DNA from 4 places in the Pseudoalteromonas aliena SW19 genome. Region 3 is predicted to be linked to each of the others. Evidence: predicted binding sites of a transcription regulator. Region 3 holds the regulator's gene; each other region holds the start of a gene.

Region 1 (3,164 bases), on a different contig from region 3:
TTTTAGTGTCTACTTCAGAGATTAAAATTTCAGTTTTAATAGATGAAAAGTACCTAGAGTTGGCTGTTCGTGCATTACATAAAGCATTTTTAACAGAAAATGAATAGATTGGTAGTTTTTACTTACTTTTCAGTCTGATTTTCATTAATATGTTTAAGCGGAATCTTATAATTTATATTGGAACATGGGAGCAATAGAATGCTAATACTAACTCGTAGAGTGGGTGAAACCCTAATGATTGGTGACGAAGTAACAGTTACCGTGCTAGGTGTTAAAGGAAATCAAGTTCGAATCGGTGTTAATGCACCAAAAGACGTATCAGTGCATCGTGAAGAGATTTATATGCGCATACAAGCTGAAAAGTCGAACCCAAATCCGGGCAATGCTTAATCAACACGTATAAATAGCTGAGTACTTTACTGGGCTATATTAAAAAACCACTCACTGAGTGGTTTTTTTGTTTATGAAATCGAGTATTTCAGAGCTGAGAATTTGCTTTGAAATATACTGCATACCGCTTTTATTTTGAAGAAGGATACCTTGCTGCGTATCTATTACTGTATTGATGTCTTGCCATGCTAATTGATAGTTTTTGTAATGATTGGCAGATTTAATACCGTCGTCATCGAAGGTAAGTGTTACTTCTGAGCCCGAAGCTCTACTAAGCATTTGTCTGGTTACCCACCAAGGTCTGCGATAGTAAAAAGCGACGCACTCTAGTACACCAAGCATAATCAAAAACGATCCTAAGTAGTGATCATTTAACCCATAAATACCAAATAAACCAAGTGCAACGAGCAACACAAGTAAAAAATACTTAGGTTTTGCACGTTTACTGTAAGGCAGTGATTCATCAAAGCACTCGTAAAAATAGGGTTTATCGAGTGTGTAGGTCGTTGTAAATGCCATATTATCTTATTTAAAGTATCATTTTTTTCTATTTTAACAAGCTAACCTCTAAATGAGCAGCTTTATAGTCAGTGATTTTATTGTAGACACAAAAAAACGGCTCTTGAGCCGTTTTTTAGCGGTGCTAAAAGTATTAACAGTTAGTTTCTTCAGCGTTTACGCCTTCTTTAACTTCTTCGCATGCATCTTCTACTTTGTTCTGCACGTCAGTTACTGCTTCGTCAATACGTTCGCCTGCGTCTTCCGCATGGTTGTCTTCACAACCCATGATGAAAAAACTTGCGAATAGACCAATTAGTGCTGCTTTTAAAGTTGTAGATTTCATAATGTGATTCCTTGTAAGTTTAAATTAAATTTTAGTGTTAGTTAGTGCTTTATCTACCTGGGAGATTTTCCACGTAGTGCACCTGAAACTAATGAAATCACTAAAAGTACTATAAAGATAAAAAATATAATTTTTGCTATACCAGCTGCGGCACCTGCGATGCCACCAAAACCTAACACTGCAGCGATTAAAGCAATAACTAGAAATGTAATTGTCCAGCGTAACATTGTTTTCTCCTTGGTTTATAAATTTTGCTCACAATAACTAATGCCAGTTACATGCCAATATTTATTTTTGTTTAATATCATGCGGTTATGGTTTTTGTGTGTGTTTGATTTTTAATTGGTTAGTAACTTTTACGCTTTGTTATGTAACTTATTCACACTACTGAAAACTACTGATAAATATTTACTGGATATATTTTATTTGGTAAGACCAATTTGCAATTGTGAGGTTTCTTTATGATTTTTATAATTTTTAATGTCTATTTTTACTAGGTTAAATAGTTAATTAACAACTTATATATAATTTTTAGCTATAGTTGTTATTCACTCTATGTATTGTAGGTCCTGTTTTTGTTGGCCTACAGCATGTAAATTAATTGGGTGGCATGTTGTTTTAAGATTAATTGGTTTTACCAATTTACAAGGTGTAGACAAAGTTATTGGTTTTGTTATCATCCAGTGAATAAATATTTAATTAAATTGATTTTTTATTTCAATGTAGGTTTCAAGGGGAAATAAATGGATATAGGTGCTCTACTCACAACAGCTGGTAGTTTAATGCTCACCGGTATGGTTGGGGTGTTTGTATTTCTGTCGATATTAATTGGTGCAGTAACGCTTATGTCAAGTTTGGTAACGCGCTTTAGCGAACCAGAGGTAGCAATACCAGCTAAATCGCCGTCTTTTAAATCTCAAGGTGTGCCTAATGAGCACATCGCTGCTATTAGTGCTGCCATTGCTCAGTACAAATCAAATAATAAATAAGGGGCATATTCATGGCTAAATTAAAATTAACAGAATTGGTATTACGCGACGCGCACCAATCATTACTCGCAACCCGAATGCGCCTTGACGATATGCTGCCAATTGCTAGTAAATTAGATAACGCAGGTTATTGGTCTATTGAATCGTGGGGTGGTGCTACATTTGATTCGTGTATTCGTTATTTAGGCGAAGACCCATGGGAACGTATTCGTGCACTTAAAAAAGCAATGCCTAATACTAAGCAGCAAATGTTATTACGTGGTCAAAACTTATTAGGTTACCGCCATTACGCAGATGACGTGGTTGAAAAATTTGTAGAGCGCGCACATAAAAATGGTGTTGATGTTTTTCGTATTTTCGATGCAATGAACGATGTACGTAACCTTGAAACAGCGATTAAAGCGGCTATAAAAGTAGGCGCACATGCTCAAGGTACTATTTCTTATACTGTAAGTCCTGTACACACGCTTGATATGTGGCTAACGCTAGCTAAGCAATTAGAAGATTTAGGTTGTCACTCAATTTGTATTAAAGATATGGCGGGTTTATTAAAACCATACGACGCTGAAAAACTAATTAAAGCACTTAAAGAAACCGTATCGGTTCCTATTGCTATGCAGTGCCACGCTACAACTGGTTTAAGTACAGCAACTTATCAAAAGGCGATCGATGCGGGCATTGATATGCTTGATACCGCTATTTCATCTATGAGCATGACTTACGGACATTCAGCAACCGAAACCATTGTGGCAATTGTTGAAGGAACCGAACGTGACACTGAACTTGACTTAAATCATCTAGAAGAAATAGCGGCTTACTTTAGAGACGTACGTAAAAAATATGCGGCATTTGAAGGTAGTTTAAAAGGGGTTGACGGACGTATTTTGCTCGCTCAAGTACCTGGTGGCATGCTTACAAATATGGAAAACCAGCTTAAAGAG
Region 2 (3,164 bases), on a different contig from region 3:
CTAAAGTGCGTGACACAGCCAGGTGATATAGTGGCCATAGAAACGCCCTGTTATCATGGGATCATAGAGCTAATCGAAAGCTTAGGCCTTAAAGCGCTCGAAATACCACTGTGCCCAGATAATGGCATTTGGTTAAGCGATTTGGAACGCGCTTTAAATGAGCATAATATTAAAGCGTGTTTATTCTCGACAGCAATTAGTAACCCTGTAGGCAGCTTTATGCCAGATACAAACAGGCAGCAGTTGGTGGAGTTACTAGAAAGCCAAAACGTAGTGCTGATAGAAGATGATGTATATGGTGATTTATATTTCACGGCAAAGCGAGGCACACCTGCAATAGCTTACTCCAAAAAAGGATTAGTGATCAGTTGCTCATCTTTTTCTAAAACGGCAGCGCCAAGCTATCGTGTTGGTTGGCTAATTGCTGGTAAATTTGCAACACAAGCACGGCGATATAAAAGAGCATTAAGCTGCTCTGCTTCATTAATAAATCAATGGACCCTATCAGAATTTGTTGCCAGCGGGGAGTACGACCGAAACTTAAAAGTACTTAGGCAACGCCTGCGCGACAACAAAGAGCGTATGCGGTGGTGTTTACAACAAGTCATGCCGCAAAATACGCGTATAAGCGATCCACAGGGAGGCTGCGTTATTTGGCTCGATTTAGGGGGCGAGTACGATAGTCAAAAATTATTTTTACTTGCGTTAGAAGTGGGTATTAGTATTACACCAGGGCTTATTTTTTCGGCCTCGAATAAATATAAAAGCTGCATCAGATTAAGCTATGGTGTGCAATGGGGTGAGCAAATTGAACAAGCGATAGTTACGCTGGGCAAGCTTACCTTACTAGCTAAAAAGTAATATTGTAGAACACAAAAAAGCAGCATTTAAGTAAACTTAAGTGCTGCCAAAGGGATGTTAAATAACGTAGGTTGTATTAGTTTTTAAAGCTAAATAACTGGTAACCTTTAAGTTCTGGCACTTGCATTACTAATTTCTCTTCTTGTTTTGCAATATCGGCAAAGTTATCACATAAAGAATTAGCGCGTTTTTCAAGTGCGTTTGCATGTAACTCTACTTTTTCTTCTATTTGTGCGCCCATATTTTCCATGCGTTGCTCAAAAGCATCCATATCGCCGCCCGAACCAAGTAACTCAGAGCCTAAAGCGACTAAAATACTACCCATAGATTGCATTACAGCCGATTCGACTACCGTCTCCATTTGTTCTTCAAACTGTTGCTCAAAATTTTCACCAAATTGGTTAAAGCTTTGTTGCCCCATCACAAATGTACCTTGCTGGTAAAAAGTGTTTTCTACTTCGATTTTAATGTCGTCCATAAGTGCAGACATATTATCAAGGCCGTCAATATTAAATGCATTACCTACTTCTTCTAGCGCAACGCCGGCAATTTTAACGCCTTCAAGCGCGATGTTAGCTACTTCAGGCAACTGGGTGCGTAAACTATCAGAATATTTAGTGAGTGCTTCACGTTGCGAGTCATTAAGTGCCACAAATTGGCCATTTACAGTTAAGTCACCATTGGAGTTAAATTGCATGGTTTTATTGTTGGCGGTAAAAATTTCTAATTCATTTGGTTTAATACGCACGTCGTTTTTAAATTCTACATCGCATTGATCACTGCTAAACGAAATAGTTGAATCGTTGTCGTTATGAGCCATAGCTGCTGGCGTACAAATTAATGCGCTAACTAATAGTAATTTTTTCATGTGCATTCTCTACTTTATTGTTGATGACTATTAACTTATAACAAGTTTGGTGCCACTATTTTTTTATTTTAATAAACAGATAGTTAATGTTTATTTGGGTTTTAAGTTGCTTTACTTTGATTATAAAAAAACTATTTTTTAGTCAAATTCACTAAGTTATATAAAGCTATAAACAATATTTATCGATACGATAAAAAACTCTCACTTTCCACAATCGAAATTTAACGCTATTTATTCACATTACTGACATGAAGATTATTTACGATAGTCACATGGCTTTATTTTGACGCTAATTTGCACCGCGATTTAGTGTTAAACATTTTAATTTTATCAACTATTGCGATAATAAAATCTTTAGTTGGTCTCAAACACTTTATGGAGTGGGTTGTGGGTAAGACATTTAGTTACGATGCGCTAGATGACGATTTTGTTGAAGACGAGTACGAAATGCTCGGACGTAATCAACATGATAAGAACAAGCAAAAGGTTAAGAAAAAGTTGGAAGACTACCTTGAGCAAAAGCGCTTGCGTAAAAATCTAGGCGAAGACGATTTAAGCGATTATACCGACTAAATCACGCTAGTATAAATAAATACCAATTAACATTGGGCGCTTAAATGTTCAGTTATTCGTATGTTCAAGTGCCAATCGTATTGGCAATAAAGAGGCTTAGCGCCTCTTTATTACTTTTTAAAGTGTACTTTTAGCTTGTATTAATGCTCTTTGAATAGTGAGTTCTAGTTTTTCTGGTTTAGTAAAAGGTGCGTAGCGCTTAATAGGTGTACCATCTGCGGCAATTAAGAATTTAGTAAAATTCCATTTAATTTTTCGTGTTAAAAAACCTGGCAAAGCCGACTTTAAATAGCGAAATACAGGGTGTGCGTGTTCACCATTAACATCCGCCTTGGCTGCCATTAAAAAACTGACCCCATAATTAATCAAACATCCTTGCTCTATTTGAGTAGCATCTCCGGGTTCTTGTTGACCAAATTGATTACACGGAAATCCTAAAATAATTAAACCTTGGTCGGCATATTTAGTATGTAAAGCTTGCAATGACTCATACTGGTAGGTAAATCCACATTCACTTGCGGTATTAACGATAAGTACAACTTTACCTAAAAAATCATTAAAATTAATAGTGTTACCTTGTAAGCTTGTTGCGCTTAATTGATGAAATTGGTGCATATTCACATCTTTATTATTGTTGTTGGCAGCATTTTAACCCTAGTGCGGTACTTCATAAAGTATAAAGATCGCACTAACTTAAAATTAGAAATAACCCCATACCGGCAAGTGTTGTGTAATAAATATTATGTGTTTTATAGGCAACAATAATAGCGACAATAGCAGCGCTAAGATAAGGATTTTGCCAGTTCAAGTTTATGCCATCTTCATTTAAAAACACGATCGGCACCCAAATTGCTGTAAGCAC
Region 3 (3,164 bases):
TCTTCGCTGTCTAAATAAAATAAAGTAGGCTTTGCAAAACCGGGTAAGTATTCAAGAATATCATTAAACTGTTCTTGTTCCTTAGGAAGGTTTCGTACATCAATGCTCACTGCGATTTTATCGTAGTTATCAGAAACGCTGCGTACCAAAGAAGGTAAAAGATTTAACGGAATGTTATCTACGCAATAATAACCTAAATCTTCAACAACGCGTAAAGCAACCGACTTACCAGAACCTGATCGGCCACTTATGATAATTAGCTCCATTTATCACCCTTTATATTAATTACGATTGCTTAACAATAACTTGATACAGTTCGGTATCCGTTTTTGCACTGCGCAATTGCTTACAAAATTCTTTGTCGTTAAGTTTATCAGCAATGGTTGCCAGAGTCTTTAAGTGCTGCTGGTTATCACCATCTGGTACGATGAGTGCAACAAAAATATCAACGGGACGATTATCAATTGCATCAAAGCTAATAGGTGTTTCACTAACGAGTACTAAGGCTAAGGGCTCTTGTGCACCGCTCATGCGCCCGTGAGGGATCGCTATGCCTCTACCTATACCAGTACTGCCTAGCTTTTCTCTACTTAGTAAAGCGCTAAGAATATCTTGTTGAGAAAGGTACGGAAGCTTATCGTGAGCAAGTTCGCTGATAAACTCTAAAATTCTTTTTTTGCTATTAAAAAGGACCGCAGCTTTGCTGCAGTCCTGGCATATAAGTGAGCTTAATTTCATCATATTAGTGTCGAGCAAGCTTCTCTTTGTGTTTAATTACTTGGCGATCGAGCTTATCAATCAACGAATCGATGGCAGCGTACATGTCTTGATGCTCAGTTGAGGCAAATAACTCAGCACCACTTACATGTATTGTTGCTTCTGCTTTTTGGCTTAGTTTTTCTACATCAAGAATGACATGAACATTATTAATATGATCAGAGTGTCTTTCTAGCTTCGCAAATTTGGTATTTATATAGTCTCTTAGTGAATCAGTTAATTCTACGTGACGACCAGTTAAGTTTAGTTGCATAAGCATTACCCTCTTTGTTTGCGTCTTAAATCAGACTTTTTCGCTGATTTGACGGTGGAATAGCCAGAGATTCGCGATATTTTGCGATTGTACGTCTCGCTACTTTAATTCCTTGCTCAGCCAATATATCCGCTATTTTGCTATCACTCAATGGTTTTGCTGAGTTTTCTGCAGCGATTAATTTTCTGATAAGTGCACGTATTGCTGTAGATGAGCATTCACCGCCATTTTCGGTACTTACATGACTTGAGAAAAAGTATTTAAGCTCAAATATCCCCCGAGGTGTATGCATATACTTTTGAGTGGTTACACGCGAAATAGTTGATTCGTGCATTTCCACCATTTCAGCAACATCATTTAAAACCATAGGTTTCATGGCCTCAGGACCATGTTCAAAAAAGCCTTGCTGCTGCTTAACAATACAGTTAGTTACTTTTAATAATGTATCGTTTCTACTTTCTAAGCTTTTAATAAACCATTTAGCTTCTTGTAAATGCGAGCGTATAAACTGGCTATCACCGCTTGATTTAACAGTGCGAGACATCGCAGCATATTGGCTGTTTACGCGAATTTTTGGCATGCTATCTGGATTTAGTTCAACAACCCAGCGGCCTTTAATTTTTTTCACTGACACATCAGGAATTACATACTCAGACTCTTCCCTAACAATAGTATCTGCAGGCTTTGGGTTTAGCGTATGGATGAGTGTCATTACTTCTTTAAGCTCTTCTTCTTTGAGCTTCGTTTTTTTCATTAATGTACGATAGTCGCGAGCTGCTAATAAGTCTATGTGCTCGGTTAAAATCATTTTTGTTTCATTAATATAGGGTGTTTCTTTATCAAACTGATTAAGCTGAATGCACAAACACTCTTGTAAACTACGCGCTGCTATACCGACCGGATCAAATAATTGAATGCGTTTTAAAACAGCTTCTATTTCATCAAGTTCAACTTCATTATCATCTTCGTTTTCTTGGTTGAAGCTTTCGAGAATCTCTTCACAACTTAGTGTTAAAATGCCTGAATCATCTACGGCTTCCACAATAGCAATCGCAATCGCTTCATCAGTAGGGCTAAATGGCGTTAGTTGAAGTTGCCACATTAAATACTCGTGGAGCGTTTCCGTTGATGCACCTTGGTATATAGACTCGTCTTCAGGCATTGGACCTGATGAAGAGGCTGGAGCTGCGCTCATGTACTCGTCCCAGCTAACATCCATCGCCATGTCGTCACTTACCGTATCTTTAGCAAGTGCTTCGCCGCTGTCTTGTTCGTATTCGCTTGGAGCATCGTCGGCAGATGCGCTAACAGTTATATCATCGGTGTCTGCTTTTTGTTCATTTTTACCTGCAGCGTCTTCAGAATAGTCTTGCTCCTCAACCTCTAAAAGTGGGTTGCTGTCGAGCGCTTCTTGTATTTCTTGCTGGAGATCCAATGTACTGAGTTGCAACAAACGAATAGCTTGTTGCAACTGTGGAGTCATTGTAAGTTGCTGGCCCATGCGCAGCTGTAGTGATTGCCTCATGTATCTCTAACAATCCTTTTATGTTGTTATAATTAATACTAGCAGATGCTTAAAGCCATGGCGTAAATGTTACAGCCTAAATTGCTCGCCTAAGTAAACATCGCGTACTGTTTTGTCATTTAATACGTGTTCTGGAGTACCTGATGCAATCAGCTCCCCATGAGAAACAATGTAGGCTTTTTCGCAAACATCAAGGGTTTCTCTTACGTTATGATCGGTAATTAACACACCAATCCCACGATTTTTAAGATGTTCTATGATTTTTTTTATATCAAGTACAGAGATTGGGTCAACGCCCGCAAACGGTTCATCTAATAATATAAACTTGGGATTAGCCGCTAATGCGCGGGCTATCTCTACGCGGCGACGTTCACCACCCGATAACGCCATACCTTGGCTGTCACGGATATGTTGAATATTAAATTCGTCTAATAAATTATTTAGCGTATCTTCTCTTTGCTGCTTCTTAAGCTCTTTACGTGTTTCTAAAATTGCCATTAAGTTTTGATAAACAGTTAGCTTTCTAAAAATTGAAGACTCTTGTGGTAAGTAGCCTATGCCTAATCTAGCACGACTGTGCATAGGTAAAAGAGTAATATCGTTATCGTC
Region 4 (3,164 bases), on a different contig from region 3:
ATATTGATAAAAAAACCTATCAAAAAAATCCGCTGCTATCTCAATATGAACTGAAAACAAAATTCGCCGAAAAAACAACCAGCGAAAGTAATATTCGCATTATTGATAATGTATTACTTAAAACACTAGAAAATAGCAGTGAGACAAATAAAACTGAGAGAGTGAAAAATGAAGGCAAATTTGAAGATTACAAACAAACAAATCATCACTCTTACAACAAGCTAGTCTCATTAATTGGTGATTTAGATAAGCTAGTAAAGAAGAGTGATACATAATAGCAACAGCGTAAGCATTTGAGAGATTTGAAGTAAATGGTCATGCTCATTTTAAAGAACGACTAATAGCGCACTATTTTTTCTAATGGCGGTCATGGACTTAGACCGAAGTGGTACAGACTGAGCTGCAAAAGTTAGGGATAATTAGGCAAATAGCTCTTGAAACTGCGTCTCAAGAGCTAGGTCACTTTAAATCTGAAATTACTTAGATACAAACTCAGCCCGTTAAAAAGCACTTTTGTTTCGTTAAGTCTTGCAAATTTTAAGTCTATTTCCTTTTTTCATTACTATCAAGAAGCTCCTTTTCCCCCTTCAGACTAAGAAAAGCAACTGATGTGGAGTTAGGTTTTACTTTCCTACCTTCGTGCAGAGATTGAATTTCTGGTTTGTGGCTGTAAAGCCACTCAGCGTATTACTTTTAAAGTCAGCTTGTAACCTTTGATTCACTTAAAAATCAGTTCCAAATCTATTATTTCTAGGGGGGATCACCGTCTGTCTCGTATTCAAAATAGTAAGCTTTAATGCATCTGCTATAGTGAAAAGTAGCACAAGGTAATTTTGGTTAGTAGGTATTTACTTGGAAAGCTTTTAAAAGTGGTGGCCCCTCCCAGACTCGAACTGGGGACCTAACGATTATGAGTCGTGTGCTCTAACCAACTGAGCTAAGGGGCCAACTTTATATAACTGAAACAGTTAATTTTGAAACGTTTAATCACCTGAGTGACTAAAGTGGACTGCAGTATAAAAACTTTTTAGGGGCTTGTCACTACCAAAAACATTTATTTTAACAATCAGTAAGCTAACTGCTTAAATAGTAAACTTTCGGTGGGTGTAAATATTAAATTTACAAAACTTAGAGCGAACGGTGAAGGTGTGGACTGATTAAAATTACGACCCGCTGATAAATTCAATTTACCTCTAAACTTAAAAATCGTCATTTTCAAGTCACAGCGACTTATGCAGCGGGTTGAACAGTATTACTTTTTAGCAATAATATAAATTGCATGTATCAGTCCTGGGAAATAGCCTAACAAGGTTAGTAAAATATTTAACCAAAAATGTAAACCTAAGCCTACCTGTAAAAACACACCCAGCGGCGGCAATAAAACAGATAATATTATACGAATGATATCCACGATAAAACTCCATTTAAATTAAGTATTAATACCAATTTCATTAAAAATATGACCTTTCTATAGCATTAAATAGCTCACTGATTTAATGTTATTGGTATAAAAAACGTAAAACCCAGCAATGCTGGGTTTTAGCTACACTGTGTTATTCAGCAACGATAGTTAACTCATCAACTACGTCACGAACATCTTCAGCATTTTTAGCGATTTTAACTGCTAGCTGTTTTTCAGCTTCAGATTCTACAGAACCATTAAGGGTTACTATACCGTTGTCGGTATCAACGTCAATATCTGTTCCGCCCACTTCTGAGTCAAACAGGAAACGCGTTGTGATTACTGTGGTGATTTTAGCGTCAGTTAAGTCGTTATCATCATCGTTCATCATGTCTTTGTCTGTGTGTTTAGTATCCATATTTTTAACAACTGTAAGGCTGTTGTCAACACCAGATACGCCGTCTAGGCTAAGTACAAGTTCTTCTGCTAGCTCTTTTTCTACTTCGCTATCAACTTTACCTGTAAGTACTACCTTGCCATTTTTTACATCTGTATTAATGTCAAAGTTGTTTAGATTAGTGTTCATAAGAAGAACTGTTTCTGCCTTACCATCAATCCAAGCATCTTTACTTTCGTTTTCCCAGCTGTTTGCTTGGGCACTCATAGCCGTAGAACCAAGAACTAAAGCCGCGATAATAGATTTGTTAAATGTTTTCATAATCTTTCTCCTTTTGATTAAAGACACTTTTATTAATGCGAACTTTAGGCCAACTTTATTTAATATTAAAAATCAATGAGTTAAGCTTAATGCTGATAATAATTTGATTATGGCTATGCCAGTATTTACAGACTTATCGGTAAAACTTTCTCAAATAGTAAAATTAGCTAGATAATTGCTGTTTTGGTTAATCTATCGTTAATATAACGAAATAAAAAAACGAGTTAAAAATTAACCCATTGATAATTAAAGTACTTATAAGTGGTATATGATTTGCAATCAAACTAACAAGAGCAATATTAATAGCGAATATAATAAGGAATGCCCATGTCTGTAAAAGTTGAAGACCGTCCAATAGAGCAAGTGCGCGAACAAGTCATTGATCAATTAATTTATAATTACAGTCATGGAATTATTTCTGTTGATGCATTTGAAAGGCGCTTAGATAAAGCGATGGATGCATCTAATAACGAAGCCCTACTCGCCTTAGTAGAAGATTTAACACTTAATACCGATCAGCAATACAAAGCCGAAAAACAATCGCAGTTCACACCACACTACAGTGCACAGCAAAACAGTGATGATGACTTTACGCTACGCAGCATCTTGGGCTCTAACGAGCGAAGTGGCCAATGGGTTGTGCCAAAAAATATTTATCTAAGCAATTTTATGGGTTCGGTGGTACTTGATTTTACTGACGCTATTTTTGCTCATCAAAATGTGACTATTCACGTTAATTGTATTTTTGGCAGCGATGAAATTTACGTACCGGAGCATGTAAACGTAGTGTCTAAAATGTTTTGTATTTTAAGTAGCCTTGAAAATAAATCGGTATCGCTCAATAAGCGCCAAGGACCCACTATTCATATTGAAGGAAGAGCAGTGTTAGGCTCTGTTGAAGTAAAAATTAAACGCACCATAAAAGAAAAATTTATAAGTTTTGCTAATGAGCTAAAAACCCAGCTGGGAGCTGGTAATAATCGTCAATAATATTGAGTATGTTTAAGCACCGTAATTTACGGTGCTTAGTATAAAGCTACAAAT

What was found. Region 3 encodes sigma-54, which starts transcription at its own class of promoters, with help from an activator protein. Its sites were predicted from a motif close to GTTGGCACGNNNNTNGNNT; they were not measured.
Region 1: the regulator sigma-54 is predicted to act here: its motif matches at 1,502-1,520, upstream of PALI_RS02435 (DUF1328 family protein).
Region 2: the regulator sigma-54 is predicted to act here: its motif matches at 1,768-1,786, upstream of PALI_RS04720 (YggN family protein).
Region 4: the regulator sigma-54 is predicted to act here: its motif matches at 2,156-2,174, upstream of PALI_RS03455 (BON domain-containing protein).

The regions. Positions count from the first base shown of each region.
Region 1 covers NZ_AQGU01000022.1:55,725-58,888, reverse strand. The annotation lists gene PALI_RS02455 (aspartate kinase) at 1-107, shown strand, start outside; gene csrA (carbon storage regulator CsrA) at 199-390, shown strand; gene PALI_RS02445 (YcxB family protein) at 442-909, opposite strand; gene PALI_RS02440 (hypothetical protein) at 1,043-1,234, opposite strand; gene PALI_RS02435 (DUF1328 family protein) at 1,288-1,461, opposite strand; gene PALI_RS02430 (OadG family protein) at 1,978-2,223, shown strand; gene oadA (sodium-extruding oxaloacetate decarboxylase subunit alpha) at 2,235-3,164, shown strand, end outside.
Region 2 covers NZ_AQGU01000023.1:22,828-25,991, forward strand. The annotation lists gene PALI_RS04715 (aminotransferase-like domain-containing protein) at 1-861, shown strand, start outside; gene PALI_RS04720 (YggN family protein) at 938-1,729, opposite strand; gene PALI_RS04725 (PA3496 family putative envelope integrity protein) at 2,117-2,302, shown strand; gene PALI_RS04730 (glutathione peroxidase) at 2,420-2,917, opposite strand; gene PALI_RS04735 (AzlD domain-containing protein) at 2,991-3,164, opposite strand, start outside.
Region 3 covers NZ_AQGU01000027.1:256,327-259,490, forward strand. The annotation lists gene rapZ (RNase adapter RapZ) at 1-266, opposite strand, end outside; gene ptsN (PTS IIA-like nitrogen regulatory protein PtsN) at 286-738, opposite strand; gene hpf (ribosome hibernation promoting factor) at 743-1,030, opposite strand; gene PALI_RS14510 (RNA polymerase factor sigma-54) at 1,056-2,555, opposite strand; gene lptB (LPS export ABC transporter ATP-binding protein) at 2,625-3,164, opposite strand, start outside.
Region 4 covers NZ_AQGU01000022.1:271,296-274,459, forward strand. The annotation lists gene PALI_RS03440 (hypothetical protein) at 1-275, shown strand, start outside; tRNA gene PALI_RS03445 (tRNA-Ile) at 871-947, opposite strand; gene PALI_RS03450 (YqaE/Pmp3 family membrane protein) at 1,253-1,411, opposite strand; gene PALI_RS03455 (BON domain-containing protein) at 1,554-2,120, opposite strand; gene PALI_RS03460 (LiaF domain-containing protein) at 2,448-3,110, shown strand; gene PALI_RS03465 (VOC family protein) at 3,157-3,164, opposite strand, start outside.